3 regions of the Brevundimonas sp. FV1ye4L genome follow, and region 3 is predicted to be linked to each of the others. Evidence: predicted binding sites of a transcription regulator. Region 3 holds the regulator's gene; each other region holds the start of a gene.
The links. The regulator LexA, encoded in region 3, represses DNA repair genes until DNA is damaged. The targets are predictions, from matches to a motif close to ATGTTCNCNANNTGTTCT.

Region 1 (5,491 bases), 900 kb from region 3:
ACGGCCTGGCCCTGGGCGGCGGGCTGGAGTTCACCCTGGCCTGCCACTATCGCGTGGTGGAGAACGACAACAAGATCCAGCTGGGCCTGCCCGAGATCAAGGTCGGCCTCTTCCCCGGCGGCGGCGGCACCCAGCGCCTGACCCGCCTGGTCGGCGTGCAGAACGCCATGATGGCCATGAGCGAGGGCAAGTCCTTCCGCCCCAACGACGCCAAGGGCGCCGGCATCGTCCATGAAGTGGTTGAAAAGGGCCAGTCGGTCGAGGCCGCCAAGACCTGGATCAAGAACGGCGGCAAGGCCGTCCAGCCGTGGGACGACAAGTCGTTCAAACTGCCCGGCGGCGGTCCTTACCACCCGGCCGGCATCCAGAACTTCATGGTCGGCAACGCCATGTTGCGCAAACAGTCCTACGGCAACTATCCGGCCGTGGTGAACCTGATGAAGGCCGTCTACGAGGGTACGCAGCTTCCGATGGACGCGGCTCTGCGGATCGAGACCCGCTATTTCATCAAGACCCTGATGACGCCTCAGGCCCAGGCCATGATCCGCAGCCTGTTCCTGTCCAAGCAGGAGCTGGACAAGGGCGCCGTGCGTCCGGCCGACGTGCCCAAGTCCGATCCGAAGAAGGTCTCGGTCCTCGGCGCCGGCATGATGGGCGCGGGCATCGCCTATGTGCAGGTCATGGCCGGCATCGAGACGGTGCTGATCGACCAGACCCAGGAAGCCGCCGACAAGGGCAAGGCCCATGTCGAGGAACTGCTGAAAAAGCGTCTGTCGCGCGGTCAGATGACGCAGGACAAGTATGACGCCACCCTGGCCCTGGTCACCGCGACCACCGACTATGACCACATCAAGGGTTCGGACCTGGTGGTCGAGGCCGTGTTCGAAAGCCGCGAGATCAAGGCCGACGTCACCAAGCGCGCCGAGGCCCAACTGGTCGAAGGCGCCGTGTTCGGCTCCAACACCTCAACCCTGCCGATCACCGGCCTGGCCGAGGCCTCTGTCCGTCCCGAGGACTTCATCGGCATCCACTTCTTCTCGCCCGTCGACAAGATGATGCTGGTCGAGATCATCCTGGGCGAGAAGACGGGTCAGGCCGCCATCGCCAAGGCGCTGGACTATGTGCTGAAGATCAAGAAGACGCCGATCGTCGTCAACGACAGCCGCGGCTTCTACACCTCGCGCTGCTTCTCCACCTTCCTGATGGAAGGCATGGCGATGCTGGAGGAGGGTTACGGCCCGGCCCTGATCGACAATGTCGGGCGGATGACCGGCATGCCGCGCGGCCCGCTGGAGATGCACGACGACGTCGCCCTGGACCTGTCCTACAAGATCGCCAAACAGACGGCGCTGGACCTGGGCGACAAATATGTCCCGTCGGAAGGCGCCGACATCGTCGCCAAGATGGTCGAGGACGGACGCTTCGGCCGCAAGAACGGCAAGGGCTTCTACGACTATGACCAGAAGCCCAAGACCATCTGGAAGGGACTGAGCGACCTGGCGCCGACCACCAAGGGCATCGACAAGCCCGAGGAGGCGACCGCCTTCGCCCAGATCGACGAGCTGAAGACGCGCCTGCTGTATCGCCAGGCCGTCGAGGTCGCCCGCTGCTGGGCCGAGGGCGTCATCGACGACCCGCGCGAGGCCGACCTGGGCGCCATCCTGGGCTGGGGCTTCGCCCCCTGGACCGGCGGCCCGATCAGCATGATCGACGGCATCGGCCTGGCCCAGTTCGTGGAAACCGCCGACCGTCTGGCCGCGACCTACGGCGACCGGTTCAAGGTTCCGCAGCTGCTGCGCGACATGGCCGCCAAGAACGAGACCTTCTACGGCAAGTTCGCCCCGGAGAAGGCCGCCGCCTGATCGGCGACGACATCGTCAGACGACGGAACGGGCGGCCTTCGGGTCGCCCGTTTTGGTTTGGCCGCACCCTTCTTTCGTCATTCCGGGCGAAGGGCCGCTTGGCCCGTAGACCCGGAACCCAGCGGCGCGCGAGAGCGCGAACCTGTCGCGGACTCGGTGTCCAGCAAGGGTGAGGCGGATGGATTTCGCCTTCGGCGCCGCTGGGTTCCGGGTCTTCGCTGCGCTGCGCCCGGAATGACGAAAGCAAAAAAGACCCGCCCGACACGAGGTCGGACGGGTCGCTCCGCCGCCCCTCGCGGGGTCGGTGGCGGGTCGCTTGGGGCGACGGAGTGTCTAGGAAGGCGAGACGGTCGTCAGCCTTCGAGATCCTGGCCTTCGTCCGGCTCGGGCGTACCCAGCAGTTCGTCGGCGATCTTGCTGGTCGAGGCGCGCACGGCCTTTTCGATTGAGGCGGCGATGTCCGGGTTCTGTTTCAGGAACTCGCGCACATTCTCTCGGCCCTGGCCGATCCGGGTCGAATCATAGCTGAACCAACTGCCCGACTTCTCGATCACCCCGGCCTTGACGCCCAGGTCGATGATCTCGCCCAGTTTGGAGATGCCCTCGCCGTACATGATGTCGAAGATGACCTCGCGGAACGGCGGGGCGACCTTGTTCTTGACCACCTTGACCCGGGTGGTGTTGCCGACGACCTCGTCGCGGTTCTTGATCGCGCCGGTGCGGCGGATGTCCAGGCGCACCGAGGCGTAGAATTTCAGCGCATTGCCGCCCGTCGTCGTCTCGGGCGAGCCGTACATGACGCCGATCTTGTGACGGATCTGGTTGATGAACAGGACGATGCAGTTCGACTTGGAGATGGAGGCGGTCAGCTTGCGCAGCGCCTGGCTCATCAGACGCGCCTGAAGGCCCGGCAGGCTGTCGCCCATCTCGCCCTCGATCTCGGCGCGCGGCGTAAGGGCGGCGACGGAGTCGACGACCACGATGTCCACGGCGCCGGAGCGCACCAGGGTGTCGACGATCTCGAGGGCCTGTTCGCCGGTGTCCGGCTGGGACACCAGCAGATCATCAAGGTTCACGCCCAGCTTTTGGGCATAGCCGGGGTCCAGCGCGTGTTCGGCGTCGACGAAGGCGGCGGTGCCGCCCGCCTTCTGAACCTCGGCCACCGTATGCAGGGCCAGGGTCGTCTTGCCCGAGGATTCAGGACCGAAGACCTCGATCACCCGTCCGCGCGGCAGGCCGCCGATGCCCAGCGCCATATCCAGGCCCAGGGATCCGGTGGACACCGAAGGGATCACGTCGGCGACCCCGCCCTTGCCCAGTTTCATCACCGAACCCTTGCCGAAGGCGCGATCAATCTGAGCGATCGCCGCCTCCAGGGCCCGTTGCTTGTCGCCGTCTTCCTTGCCCACCAGTTTCAAAGCCGCCTGTGCCATTGCCTTCGTCTCCCTTGCCATGATTCCCGTCAGAAGCTTGGGAGAGACCCGCCATGGACCCGCCCCCGTTTTTGTGAGGCCGACTATGTGCACGGTTTGTTCTGGTTCACAAGATGTTCTCATCGAGAACAGATGAGAACATCCAAACCTACGTCCGATTTTGACGTGTCAGGGCGCGGTCATCTCGACCGCTGACGGCGGCTCGGCGTGGCGGGCCGCCATGGACAGGCCGCAGCCGAGGATCAACACAGCCGCCGCCAGACCCGCGAGGGTGTGGACTGCGAGGTTCGGCGTCCCGGCCGCATCCAGCCTCGTCGGGGCCAGGGGTCTGGCCAGGACGAGGATCAGCAAGGCGATCAGGCCCAGCGCGCCCGGCTGGTCCATGCCCAGGCCCAGAAAGACGAAATGGCCCAGTCCCGCCAGCCAGCCGCCGACGACCACAGTGGCCACAGCGGCCGGCGCCAGGGCCGCCCACCGCTCCAGCCGCGCGCCGATGACCGCCGCCAGGGCGGCCGCAAAGGCGGCCGCCAACCCGGTCCAGACGAACAGCAGGGCCGCCTCGGGCGCAAAGGCTTGGACCAGAACCCCCAGGATCAGCACCAGGACGATTGCGCCCAGCCATCCGCCCCAGACCGTCTCGTCCTCGCCGTTGGGCCACAGGCTCAGCGCCGCTGCGATGCCCGCCGCGGCCAGGACCATAGGGTTGAAGCCGCCCATGACCGTGGCCAGCACGGCCGCCGCCGTGGTCACGCCTGCCAGCAACCGGCGTCCGATTAGGGCTCGGCCCGCCATCAAGGCCAGCATCGCCCCCAGCACGGCAAGGCCCGCCCCCGCCTCCATCCAAGGCAGGCGACGCAGCATCATGTAGTAGATCTCTGACGAGTCGATCCGATCGCCGACCGGCCCGGCTAGGACTCGCGCGGCCTGAGCCACCACGACGCCCGCACTCAGCAGCCATAGCCCGCCGGTGAACCCCTTCATCCCCTGGCGCCAGGTCAGGCCCGTGGCGTGGCGCGCGCCCCAGGCCGCGAAGCCGGTCAGCACAAAGCCTAGCCCCAGCAGCCCCCAGCCCGCGTCCGGTCCGTGCCGCAGCACCCCCAGGCCGAAGACATCGGCATAGACGGCGTTCCGCGTCGCCTGAGGCAGGACCGGCGCCCGCAACAGGGCGTCGGCGGTCTCCAACGCCTGGTCGCCGATATGCTGCACACTGCCCTGATCCAAGGCGTCCGGGGTCGAGCTGGGCGAATGGTACTGGGCCGGGCGGCCGATGAAGGCCAGATTGACCCCCGCCAGGCCTCGGTCGGCGGCGATGGTGAAATCGGTCCCGTTCGGCATCAGCCGATAGACGAAGACGGCCAAGGCGTTGCTGGACGGCCCGCCCTGCGCCCGGCGGGTCGCCTGGGCGTACAGGTCGATGGTCTGGGCGTTGCCCGGGCCGGTTTCGAACATCAGGGCGCGCCCGCCGCCGCCCCTCGCCTCCAGGTTCACCACCGCCCCGACCCGGTGACGCAGCGGATGTTCGCTGAAGAAGGCCCGCGCCCCGTCCAGATTAAGTTCCTCCCCATCGGTCAGCAGGATGATCAAGCCCCGCTCGGCCGGCCCGCGCGCCTTGATCGCCCGCACCGCCTCCAGCACGGCGGCCACGCCGCTGGCGTCGTCGGCCGCGCCCGGCGAACCCGGCACGCTGTCGTAATGGGCCATCAGCACCACCAGCGGCAGGCTGGGGTTCCGACCCGGCAGGACGCCGACCAGATTGACCACCGACAGGCCCTCGACCGTCTCGCCCCGATCCTCGATCCGCTGCACCGCTGCGGGCGAGAGGACGCCGGCCTGAAGCGCCGGCGACAGGCCCAGCTGCGTCATTCGGCCGTACAGATAGGCCTGGACCAGGGCGTGATCGGTCGAACCGACCGGGCGGGGCGAGCGCGCCATGACCCGCACATCCGCCATAGCGCGTTCGGCCGAGAAATCCGCAGAAGGGGCGCTCGCCGGCGCGGGCCGGGGCGTCTGAGTCGTAATCGCGGCCAGGCCCAGCGCCGCCGCCAGGGCCGTCAACAACAAGGCCAGCCGCATTAGATGCATCCCCCGAGGCGTCATCTCGCCAATAGGGCCGAGGCTGCGCCGTTTCGCAAGTGCGTGCTGTCAGGGCCGGGTGCGGTTTCGTTCGACCTGGTTGCCGATCGCCCCGTCGCGGTC
Region 2 (5,491 bases), 210 kb from region 3:
CTTCAAGGCGCGCCAGGAATTCGTCCTTGGACAGGCCCACGGGAATGGGGTCCAGGAACTCCAGCGTCGCCGTGCCCGGATGTTTCTCGTACTTCTCCTCGGGCCAGAACAGACCGAGGTTGGTGGCGAGGGGCACGACGGGCATATCGAAGTCGCGATACATGTGCCAGACGCCGGAACGGTAGCGATACTTCTGGCCGACCGCGGCCAGATGGCCTTCGGGATAGATCAGGATCTTGCGGTTCTCGGCCTTGGCTTCGGCGGCGCGGGTGGCCAGGGCCTGACGGGCTTCGTGGCCGCCGCAGCTGTTGACCACGATGGCGCCCAGCTTCTTCAGCACCCCGCCCAGTAGCGGAAACTTCTCCAGATGGTCGCCGGTGACGAAGGCCAGGTCGTCGAACTGATCGTAGGTGGCGAAGCCGTCGCCCCAGCTCTGATGTTTGGAGGCGATGATGAAGGCGCCGTCGGGCAGGCGGTCCTTGCCGCGCACGTCCAGTCGGATGCCGGCGAAGACAGCCATGGCCTGGACCATGCGCCTGACATAGGCGCGGATCACCCGGCTGGTCGGACCGCGTCCAGGCGCGAGGGCGGCGAAAGCCGCCGTCAGGCCGTAGCCGATCGAAAGGATCCAGTAGGCGATATTAAAGGCGAAGCTGCGCATGGCCCGACTATGGCAGAAAGCTTGACCTTGTCAGGTGTTTAGGCGGCGTTCTCGAGTGCGATCGCACTGGTCACCCGATTGCGGCCGGCATGCTTGGAGGCATAGAGCGCCGCGTCTGCGCGCTCCAGCAGGCTGGAGGCGGCCTCGCCGGACATATGCTCGGCGAATCCTGCGGACAGGGTCACGGCGCCGAGATCGTCGTTGGTCGAGCGACGACGCAGCGAACGTGAGGAGACCTCTTCCAGGATGGTCTCCAGCGCCATGGTGACGGCGCCCGCGCTCTCGCCGGGGAAGATGATCGCGAATTCTTCACCACCGAACCGGGCGACGAACCGATTGCCGCTGCAGACGCGCGACAGGATGGTGGAGACATAGCGCAGCACCTGGTCGCCGGTCTGGTGTCCCCAGGTGTCGTTGAAACGTTTGAAGTGGTCGATGTCGAGGATGGCCAGGGTCAAGGGAGCGTGGTCGTCGCCGGCGCAGGCTCTTTCCAGCCGTTCGTCGAAGGCCTTGCGGTTGGCCAGGTTGGTCAGGGCGTCCGTCATGGCGTCCCGGCGGACCTGTTCCAGGTGTTCGCGCAGCCGGGCGACCTCCTTGTTGGAGCTCTCCAGACGTTTCTCGAGAATGGCGGTCTCGCGCCGCACACGTTTCGTGGCGATGGTCAGACCGCCGACCAGAGTCTTCAGGGGCGCGCCGTTTTCGGCCGCCTCCATGGTCTGGGATGCGGCCACCAGGGTTTCGCCGTAGTCGGCCTGGGTTTTGTGGGCCTTGGCGATGGCGCCGGCCACATTGGCCAGTTCACGGTCCAGCACGGCGCCGGCGTCGCGGATGTCTTCTGACAGGCGGCTGCGCGGCAGGAACTCCGCCGCCAGAAGTTCGGCAGTCTCGTCGTTGATGACGATCTTTTCGGAAAGAAGGCGTTTGATCTCGCGGCCCAATGGGGCCTCAGGATCGCCCATATAGTGGAGCCAGAGCTCGAAATTCAGAGGCGTCGGCCAGACGCCGACCTTCTCCATGTCGGAGATGACGTCTCGCGCAAGAGAATAGGCTTCCGGTCCCCGAACCGCCATTTCGATCTGCGCCGTCATTCATCTCTCCCGAAGCTCCATTCTGAAGCTCGGGAAAGAGTACAGGCCTATCCGTAATAGCGAGTAAACGCGTCGGGGCTCAGGCGCGAATGACGACCGGGCGGCGCAGGAAGGCAGGGATGTCGTCACCGAAGCCTTTGACGCCAGAGCGTTCGCGCTCTTCCGGGCGACGCTCGCCGCGACGGTCCGACTGACGCAGATGGGGTTCGCGATCGGTGCGGGCGGTGCGGGCCTCTGCGATGGGCGCGGGCTCGGCCTCGATCTTCGTTTCCTGGAGTGGCTCCGGACGAGGGGCGGGCTTGGTGCGATTGCGGCCTCGACCGGCGGGCTTTTCGGCGGCCGACTTGTCAGCAATGTGCGCGATCTCGGTTTCCATCACGGTTTCAGCGGAAACCTCGGGCTTGGTCTTGCGGCGGCTGCGTGACCGGGTCGTGGCCTCGACGGCTGAGGCCTCGGCTTCGACTGCAGCCGGAACGGCGGCGGAAGCCTGGGCCGGCTCGGCGGCGCGTGAACGGCCGCGACCGCCCGAGCGAGACTCGCTCGAACGGGGCGAGCGCTTGTCGTCCCGTCCACCGTCCTTGATCGCGTCGAAATCGATGTCGTCGAGAACCAGCTCCTTCGGGTCCATCTTGATCAGCTTCAGCACCTTATCCAGCGACTTGTCGTCGCCGGGGGTCACGATCATGAAGGCCTGGCCCAGCTTGCCCGCGCGACCGGTGCGACCGATGCGGTGGACATAGTCGTCGGCATGGTGCGAGACGTCGTAGTTGAAGACGTGGCTGACGTCCGGGATGTCCAGACCGCGCGCGGCGACATCGGAGGCCACCAGGATCTTCAGCGCGCCCGAACGGAAGTCCGCCAGGGTCTTCATCCGGTGCGACTGGTCCAGGTCGCCGTGGATCGGCGCGGCGTCGAAGCCATGGGTCTTCAGCGACTTGGCGACGATATCGACTTCAGACTTTCGGTTGCAGAAGACGATGCCGTTGCGCACGTCCTCACGACCGACCAGGGCGCGCAGGGCGACGCGCTTGGCCTTGGGATCCGAGGTCGGGATGCGGACGATATACTGGGTGATGGTGTCGGCGGTCATCGCCGGACGCGAGGCCTCGATCCGGGTCGGATCCTTGAGGAAGGCGGTCGTCAGGCGGGTGATCTCGGGCGGCATGGTGGCCGAGAAGAACAGGGTCTGGCGACGCGGCGGCGTCAGTTTGAAGATGCGCTCGATGTCGGGAATGAAGCCCATGTCGAGCATGCGGTCGGCCTCGTCGACGACCATGATCTCGACGCCGGTCAGCAGCATCTTGCCGCGTTCGAACAGGTCCAGCAGGCGGCCCGGGGTGGCGATCAGGACGTCCACGCCCTTGTTCAGCGCCGCCACCTGGTCGCCCATGGAGACGCCGCCGATCAGCAGCACCCAGGTCAGTTTGGTGCCCTTGGCGTATTTGGCGAAGCTTTCGGCGACCTGGTCGGCCAGTTCGCGGGTCGGGGCCAGGACGATGGCGCGCGGCATGCGGGCGCGGGCCCGGCCCGAGGCCAGGCGTTCGACGAGGGGCAGGGTGAAGGCGGCGGTCTTGCCGGTGCCGGTCTGGGCGATGCCCAGGACGTCGCGGCCGGCGAGGGCGACGGGGATCGCCTGTTCCTGGATGGGGGTGGCGGTCGTGTAGCCGGTGTCGGCGACGGCCTGAAGAGTCGTGGGCGAAAGGCCCAGTTGGGAAAATTCGGTCATGAATCCTTGGGGTGGAAAGCGTCTGCGTGCATAGCAGCAACGGAACCGCCCCTCTTTGGGCGAGCGGGCGGCGCGGATCGCAGACCTGTCCCGAGGCTGGTGGCGATATAGAAGTCCCTGCGTGAAAGTCAAGTATTCTCGATATTTCGTTCGACCGGCGGGCGCGGAATAAATTCCCATGGTCAAGCTGGGACTCCGCTTGACTCGCTGCGGTGTGCAAGAGGCATATGTTGGAACAAAAGGAGAACTATTGTGGGTTCGAGCCCTAAGATCGAAGCCCTGCGCGAACATCTGAAAGCTCTGGAGGGCGACGGCCATCCGGTCGATGACGTGCGCTTCGATCTAGGGCTGGAGGCGGCGGACCGGCACCTTGGCGGGCTGGCGACACATGCGCTTCACGAGGTTTACGCCGCGACGACCCCTGATGCGACGGCCGCTATGGGGTTCGCCCTGGGGCTGGTGCGCCGGGCGGCCGGCGAGCGGCCCGTGGTCTGGGGCGTCCAGACCATGGCGGGGCTGGAAACCGGGCAGATCTATGGGCCGGGCTTGCACGAACTGGGGCTGGATCCCGGACGGCTGGTTCTGGTGCGGGTCAAGGAGATGAAGGACCTGCTGGCGGCGGGCGAGGAGGCCCTGGCCTGCGGGGCTGTGGGGGCGGTGCTGCTGACGGCGTGGGGCGAGAGCAAGGTTCTGGGTCTGACGGCCACCCGCCGCCTGTCGATGGCGGCGGGGCAGGGGCGAGCGACGGCCGTGCTGACGCGGCTGTCAGCCCAGCCCCAGCCCAGCGCGGCCGAGACCCGGTGGCGGGTCAGTGGGGCCTTGTCTCGGGCGTTGGAGGCGGAGGCTCCCGGTCACCCGACCTATGCGGTCGAACTGTTGCGGCATCGGCTGGGTGCTCAGCCGAGGAGCTGGATCATGGAGTGGGATCGTGAGCGCGGAGTCTTCGAACAGGGCGGGCAGAATGCCGGATATGAACAGTCGCACCGACCGGCGCTACCTGGCGGTCTGGTTTCCCCTGCTGCCGACGGATCGGCTGCGGCGGGAGGAGGGGCGTTCCGACGCTACGGCTGAACCCGCGACCGTGCTGGTGGAGAAGGTGAAGGGGGCTCTGCGTTTGGCCGCCGCAGACGGGTCGGCCCTCGCCCTGGGGCTATCGCCGGGCATGACCTTGGCCGATGCGCGGGCGCGGGCGCCGGACATCCGGGTGGTCGCGCATCGGCCCGAGGCGGACGCAGGGCTGCTGAAGCGCGTGCTGCTGGATTTCGGCCGCTTCACCCCGATGGCGGCGACCGATGGTGCGGACGGGCTGGCGCTGGATGTGACGGGTTGCGCGCATCTGTTCGGAGGCGAGGGGGGGCTAGTTCAGGCGGTCGCGGCGCGGGCGCAGGGTGTCGGACTGGCGGTGCGTCTGGCCATGGCCGGCACGCCCGAGGCGGCGCGCGCCCTGGCCCGGTTCGGGCGCGGCGGGATCCATCAGGGCGAGGGGCAAAGCCAGGCGCTGCGCCGCCTGCCGGTCGCGGCCCTGGAGCTGTCGGACAAGGAGACACAGGCCCTGTCGCGCGCGGGGCTGAAGACCCTGGCGCATCTGGCCGACCGCCCCACCGCCCCCATCGCCGCCCGGTTCGGCGCGGCGGCGGCGACGCGGCTGAACCGGGTGCTGGGGCGCGAGGACGCCCGCATCCGGCCCGAACGGCCGGTCCCGCTGATTTCTGTTGATCGCATCCTGGTCGAACCGATCACCGAGACGACTGATGTTGAGGCGGTGATTGGCGACCTGTTGGTTGAGGTCATGGACCGTCTGGATCTGCGCGGTCAGGGTGGGCGGGTTTTCCAGGTCGCGTTCTTCCGCCTGGACGGGGAGGTGCGCCATATCACTGTGCGCACGGGCCGGCCCACGCGCGACGCAGCGGCCGTGCTGCGTCTGTTTCGCGAGCGGTTGGCCAGTCTGGCGCGGCCGCTGGACCCGGGGTTCGGGTTTGACCAGTTGCGCCTGTCCGTGCCGGTCGCCGACCGTCT
Region 3 (5,491 bases):
GGACGCCTTCGAGACCGCCCTGCGCGAGCCGCTCCCGGTGCGCGCGGCCCCGCAGCCGACGCCCGCTCCGACCTTCGCCTCACCCGTAGATGAGGCCGGGTTCGGCGAGATGGTGGCCAAGGCCAAGGACTATATCGCCGCCGGAGACATCTTCCAGGTCGTGCTCAGCCACCGCTTCTCGGCCCCCTGGACCGAAGATCCCTTCGCCTTCTACCGCTCCCTGCGTCGCCAGAACCCGTCGCCCTATCTCTTCTATCTGAACTTCGAAGGCTTCCAGCTGGCCGGCTCCAGCCCGGAGATCCTGGTTCGGCTGAAGGACGGCCAGGTCACCATCCGCCCGCTAGCCGGCACCCGCATGCGCGGCGCGACGCCCGAGGCCGACAAGGCGCTGGAGGTCGAACTGCTCGCCGATCCCAAGGAACGCGCCGAACATCTGATGCTGCTGGACCTGGGCCGCAACGACGTCGGCCGCGTCGCGGCGCCGGGCACGGTCGAAGTGACCGAGAGCTTCGTCGTCGAACGCTACAGCCAGGTCATGCACATCGTCTCCAATGTGCGCGGCAAGGCCGATCCGAAACTGGACGCCGTCGACACCCTGCTGGCGGCGCTTCCCGCCGGCACCTTGTCAGGCGCGCCCAAGGTGCGGGCCATGGAAGTGATCGACGAGCTGGAGACCGAAAAGCGCGGCGTCGGCTACGGCGGCGGGGTCGGTTACATCTCGGCCGGGGGCGAGGCGGATATCTGCATCACCCTGCGCACCGCCCTGTTCGCCGATGATCAGATCTTCGTCCAGGCCGGCGCCGGCGTGGTCGCCGACAGCGATCCTGCGGCCGAATACGCCGAGACCCGGCACAAGGCCCGCGCACCCATGCGGGCCGCCGACGACGCCTGGCGCTTCCGCACCGGCAATCGCTAGGGCCCGTAGGTCGCCGGGGGTTCGTCAAAGCGGACGCCCGGCCCCAACACGACGACCCCAGCCATGACCACGGCCGCCGTCGCGGCCAGGGCGGCGGCGGCCAGGGCCGCATAGGGGCTGGCTGGCTTGGGTTCGACCACGACAAGCTTCGCCTTGGCGGCGGCGATCTTGTCGGCGATGTCTTTTTCGGCGCTCAGTTTCACAACCCCCATCTGCCCGCACCAATGTTAAGATGCGCTTTAACGCCGCGCACGCTTGGCGCGGCGGCTTGTCACGCCTAGAAGCCAGATCATGATCCTCGTCGTCGATAACTACGACAGCTTTACCTACAACCTCGTCCACTACCTCGCGGAGTTGGGCGCGCCGACCCATGTGGTGCGCAACGACGACCTGACGGCGGACGAGGCCTGGGCGCTGAACCCCGCCGCCGTCCTGCTGTCCCCCGGCCCCTGTGCGCCGGACCAGGCCGGCATATGCCTGCCGCTGATCGAGAGCGCCCCGGCCTCCATGCCGATCCTGGGCGTCTGCCTGGGGCACCAGGCCATCGGCCAGGCCTTCGGCGGCGACGTGATCCGCGCCAAGACCCTGATGCACGGCAAGACCTCGCCGATTCTGCACGACGGCAAGAGCGTCTTCGCCGGCCTGCCCTCGCCCTTCACCGCCACCCGCTATCATTCACTGGCGGTGAAGCGCGAAACCCTGCCCGACTGTCTGGAAGTCACCAGTTGGACCGCCGACGGCGAGATCATGGGGCTCCAGCACCGCAGCCGCCCGATTCATGGCGTCCAGTTCCACCCGGAATCCATCGCCACCGAACACGGCCACGACATGCTGGCCAACTTCCTCGAGATCGCCGGCGTGAAGCGCCTCGCGGCCGCCTGATCGTGGCGGCCTGATCATGGCTGACGGATTCAAGCCGATCCTCGCCCGACTGGTCGAGGGCCACCCCCTGACGTCCGAGCAGGCGCACGACTTCTTCGCCGCCTGCCTGCGTGGCGAACCGACCCCGTCGCAGGTCGCGGCCGCCGTCACCGCCCTGCGCATCCGGGGCGAGACGGTGGACGAGATCGCCGCCTTCGCCCAGGCCATGCGCGACGCCGCCCTGACGCTGGACCATCCCTACGAGGTGATCGACACCTGCGGCACCGGCGGCGACGGCCAGCACACCTACAACATCTCCACCGCCGCCGCCCTGGTCCTGGCCGGCGCGGGCCTGAAGGTCGCCAAGCACGGCAACCGGGCCATATCCTCGAAATCCGGCTCCTCCGACGTCCTGTCGATCCTGGGCGTCAACCTGGCCGCCACCCCGGATCAGCAGCGCAAGGCGCTGGACGAGGCCGGAATCTGTTTCCTGTTCGCCCCCGCCTATCACGGCGCCATGCGCCACGTCGGGCCGGTGCGGGCCGAGATCGGTTTCCGCACCGTCTTCAACCTGCTCGGCCCGCTGTCCAACCCGGCCCAGGCGAAACGCCAGGTCATGGGCGTCTATGACCCCCGCCTGCTCGAGCCCCTGGTCGAAGTTTTGGGCCGGCTTGGCGCCACCCGCGCCTGGACCGTCCATGGCCAGGGCCTGGATGAACTGGCCACATCCGGCCCGACGGAAGTCGCAGAATGGAAGGACGGCGCCGTCCGCCGTTTCCAGGTCACGCCCGAGGACGCCGGTCTTCCTCGCGCCTCCATCGACGCCATCCGCGGCGGCGACGGCGAGGAGAACGCCGCGGCCCTGCGCGCCCTGCTGGCGGGTCAGACCGGCGCCTATCGCGACATAGTCCTGCTGAACGCCGCCGCCGCCCTGGTGGTGTCGGATCAGGCGACGGACCTCGCCGAAGGGGCCGTCCTCGCCGCCGCCGCCATCGACGACGGCCGCGCCGCACAGGCGCTGGAGCGTCTGGCCCGCATCACCTCCACGCCGCTGGATACCGAAGACAAAGCATGACCGACGTCCTGGACCGCATCGCCGCCTACAAGCGCGAGGATGTCGCCGCCCGCAAGGCCGCGACCTCCCAGGACGCCATCGAGGCCCTGGCCCAGGCCGCCTCGGCTCCGCGCGGCTTCCGCGCCGCCCTCGACCGAACCGTCGAAGAAACCGGCCGCCCCGCCCTGATCGCCGAGATCAAGAAGGCCAGCCCGTCAAAGGGCCTGATCCGCCCTGACTTCGACCCGACCGCCCTGGCCATCGCCTACCAGGCCGGCGGCGCGTCCTGCCTGTCGGTTCTGACCGATGGCCCCAGTTTCCAGGGCGACGACGCCTATCTGGGCCAGGCCCGCGCCGCCACGGCCCTGCCCTGCCTGCGCAAGGACTTCCTGGTCGACCCCTGGCAGGTGGCCGAAAGCCGGGCCCTGGGCGCCGACTGTATTCTGATCATCCTGGCGATGATCGACGACGCCCTGGCCGCCGAACTGCTGGCCGAGGCCGAGCGCTTCGGCATGGACGCCCTGATCGAAACCCACGACGAAGCCGAAATGGCCCGCGCCTGCGCCCTGAACGGCGACCTGGTCGGGATCAACAACCGGTCGCTCCGCACCTTCGAGGTCGATCTGGAAGTGACCGAGCGCCTGTCCATGCTCAGCCCCGTCCGCGCCCTGCTGGTCGCCGAGAGCGGCATCTTCACGCCCGAGGACGTCGAGCGCGTCTCCGCCGCCCACGCCCAGGCCATTCTGGTCGGCGAAAGCCTGATGCGTCAGGCCGACGTCGAGGCCGCCACCCGCAAGCTGCTGGCCGCCTGATTCAGCCCGAGGCGCGTGGTGAAGCGACGCCGTTAAGTTGACATTAGGAAGGAACACTTACAGAACATCGTCAATGTTCACGGCCCGTTCCGATTCGAGGAAGGGGCTCATGAGGGCCAGGCGATGCTCACGCGCAAGCAGCACGAATTGCTGATGTTCATCCACGAACGGATTCAAGAGACCGGCGTCTCACCCTCGTTCGACGAGATGAAGGAGGCGCTGGATCTGGCGTCCAAGTCGGGCATACACCGGCTGATCACGGCGCTGGAGGAACGCGGCTTCATCCGCCGCCTCGCCCACCGCGCCCGCGCTCTGGAAGTGACCAAACTGCCTGAACAGGCGACCGCCGGCGCCCCGCGCGGCCGGGCCGGCTTCAAGCCTGACGTCATCGAAGGCGGCGGCGGCGCGCCCCGCCCCGCTGCGGCATCCGCCGCCAACGACACGCGCGAACTGCCCTTGCTGGGCAAGATCGCCGCTGGCACCCCCATCGCCGCCATTCAGCACGAGCAGGAGCGCCTGTCCGTGCCCGAATCCATGCTGGGCAAGGGCGATCACTATGTCCTCGAGATCGAGGGCGACTCGATGATCGAGGCCGGCATCCTGAACGGCGACCTTGTGGTCATCCGTCGCGGCGACACGGCCAACAACGGCGAGATCGTCGTGGCCCTGGTCGAGGGCGAAGAAGCCACCTTGAAACGCCTGCGCCGCAAGGGCGGCTCCATCGCCCTGGAGCCCGCAAACCGCGCCTATGAGACCCGCATCTTCGGCCCCGACCAGGTCGAGGTCCAGGGCAAGCTGGTCGGCCTCATGCGCCGCTATCACTGACATCCGGATCCGGCCGGCGCGCCCAGGGTCGATCCCCGCGCACGTCGGCCGTCCACACCGCTGTCCAGCGGTCCGCTCCGTCGCGCCACAACTCCACCGCCCCGCCGCGCGCGAAGTCGGCTCCGTCCAGCACCAGCCGCCCCTCGCATGAGCTGGGCAGGGCATGAACGACCGCCCGCACGCTGACGACCGGCGCCGCACGGCACAGGGCTCCCATCTGCTGCACATCCGGCGCCCGCCTGCCCCACCACAGGGCGACCGCCCCCGCCTCGGCGGTCTCGGGCCGGCATGAGTATCGGTCGCAGGCCCAGCCCGCCTCCGCCCGATCCGCCAGGCTCAGCCCGCGCCGCCGGGACCAAAGGTCCGCCGCGAACTCACGCACACCCGGCCGGATCACGACCGCCTCGCCCTGATGATGAAACGCCGCATTGGTCCCGCCGTCGCCGATCCAGACGTCCGGCGTCGGCGCGCGCGGCCAGACCAGCACCGCTGCCGCCAGCGGCAACCCCAGCCAACGCAGCCGCCCCTGCCACAGACAGACGAACAGCACGCCCAGAAAGGCCAGGGGCAGCACATAGTCAGGCGCACTCGCCACCGTTCGCACAGCGCCCGGCAGCCCCGCCGTCCAGCCCCCTATCGCCAACATCAGGTCGACGCCCCACCCCGCCACCGCCAGAAACGGGGCCCCCATCCCCAACGGCTCCAGCGCCGCCCCCAGCGCCAAGGCTGGCATCAAGACAAAGTCCGCCACCGGCGCCGTCCCCAGATTGGCCAGCAGCCCATACATGGCCGTCCGGTTGAAGTGCTGCATGGCGAACGGTCCCGTCGCCAGTCCCGCCACGACGCTGGCCGCCACCGCCGCCGCCAGCCAGCCGCCGAACCTCTGCGCCGCCACTATGGGCCAGGGCGCGGAAATCTCGCGCACCCGCTTGGGCCAGGCCTCGACCAGGGCCACCAGCGCCGCCGTCGCCGCAAACGACATCTGGAAGCCCGGCGTGACGATGGCTTCAGGCTGTATCGCCA

Region 1: recA (recombinase RecA) is a predicted target of LexA. The motif match lies at 3,398-3,415, and genes of this name have one in related genera.
Region 2: ACW17X_RS02910 (ImuA family protein) is a predicted target of LexA. The motif match lies at 3,708-3,725, and genes of this name have one in related genera.

The regions. Positions count from the first base shown of each region.
Region 1 is NZ_CM178734.1:2,820,786-2,826,276, reverse strand. Features, by position in the region: gene ACW17X_RS13595 (3-hydroxyacyl-CoA dehydrogenase NAD-binding domain-containing protein) at 1-1,862, shown strand, start outside; gene recA (recombinase RecA) at 2,216-3,295, opposite strand; gene ACW17X_RS13585 (M20/M25/M40 family metallo-hydrolase) at 3,464-5,368, opposite strand; gene ACW17X_RS13580 (right-handed parallel beta-helix repeat-containing protein) at 5,438-5,491, opposite strand, start outside.
Region 2 is NZ_CM178734.1:600,677-606,167, forward strand. Features, by position in the region: gene ACW17X_RS02895 (lysophospholipid acyltransferase family protein) at 1-661, opposite strand, end outside; gene ACW17X_RS02900 (GGDEF domain-containing protein) at 700-1,749, opposite strand; gene ACW17X_RS02905 (DEAD/DEAH box helicase) at 1,829-3,475, opposite strand; gene ACW17X_RS02910 (ImuA family protein) at 3,728-4,546, shown strand; gene ACW17X_RS02915 (Y-family DNA polymerase) at 4,446-5,491, shown strand, end outside.
Region 3 is NZ_CM178734.1:395,041-400,531, reverse strand. Features, by position in the region: gene trpE (anthranilate synthase component I) at 1-916, shown strand, start outside; gene ACW17X_RS01930 (peptidoglycan-binding protein) at 913-1,119, opposite strand; gene ACW17X_RS01925 (anthranilate synthase component II) at 1,208-1,798, shown strand; gene trpD (anthranilate phosphoribosyltransferase) at 1,815-2,852, shown strand; gene trpC (indole-3-glycerol phosphate synthase TrpC) at 2,849-3,643, shown strand; gene lexA (transcriptional repressor LexA) at 3,767-4,468, shown strand; gene ACW17X_RS01905 (ComEC/Rec2 family competence protein) at 4,449-5,491, opposite strand, start outside.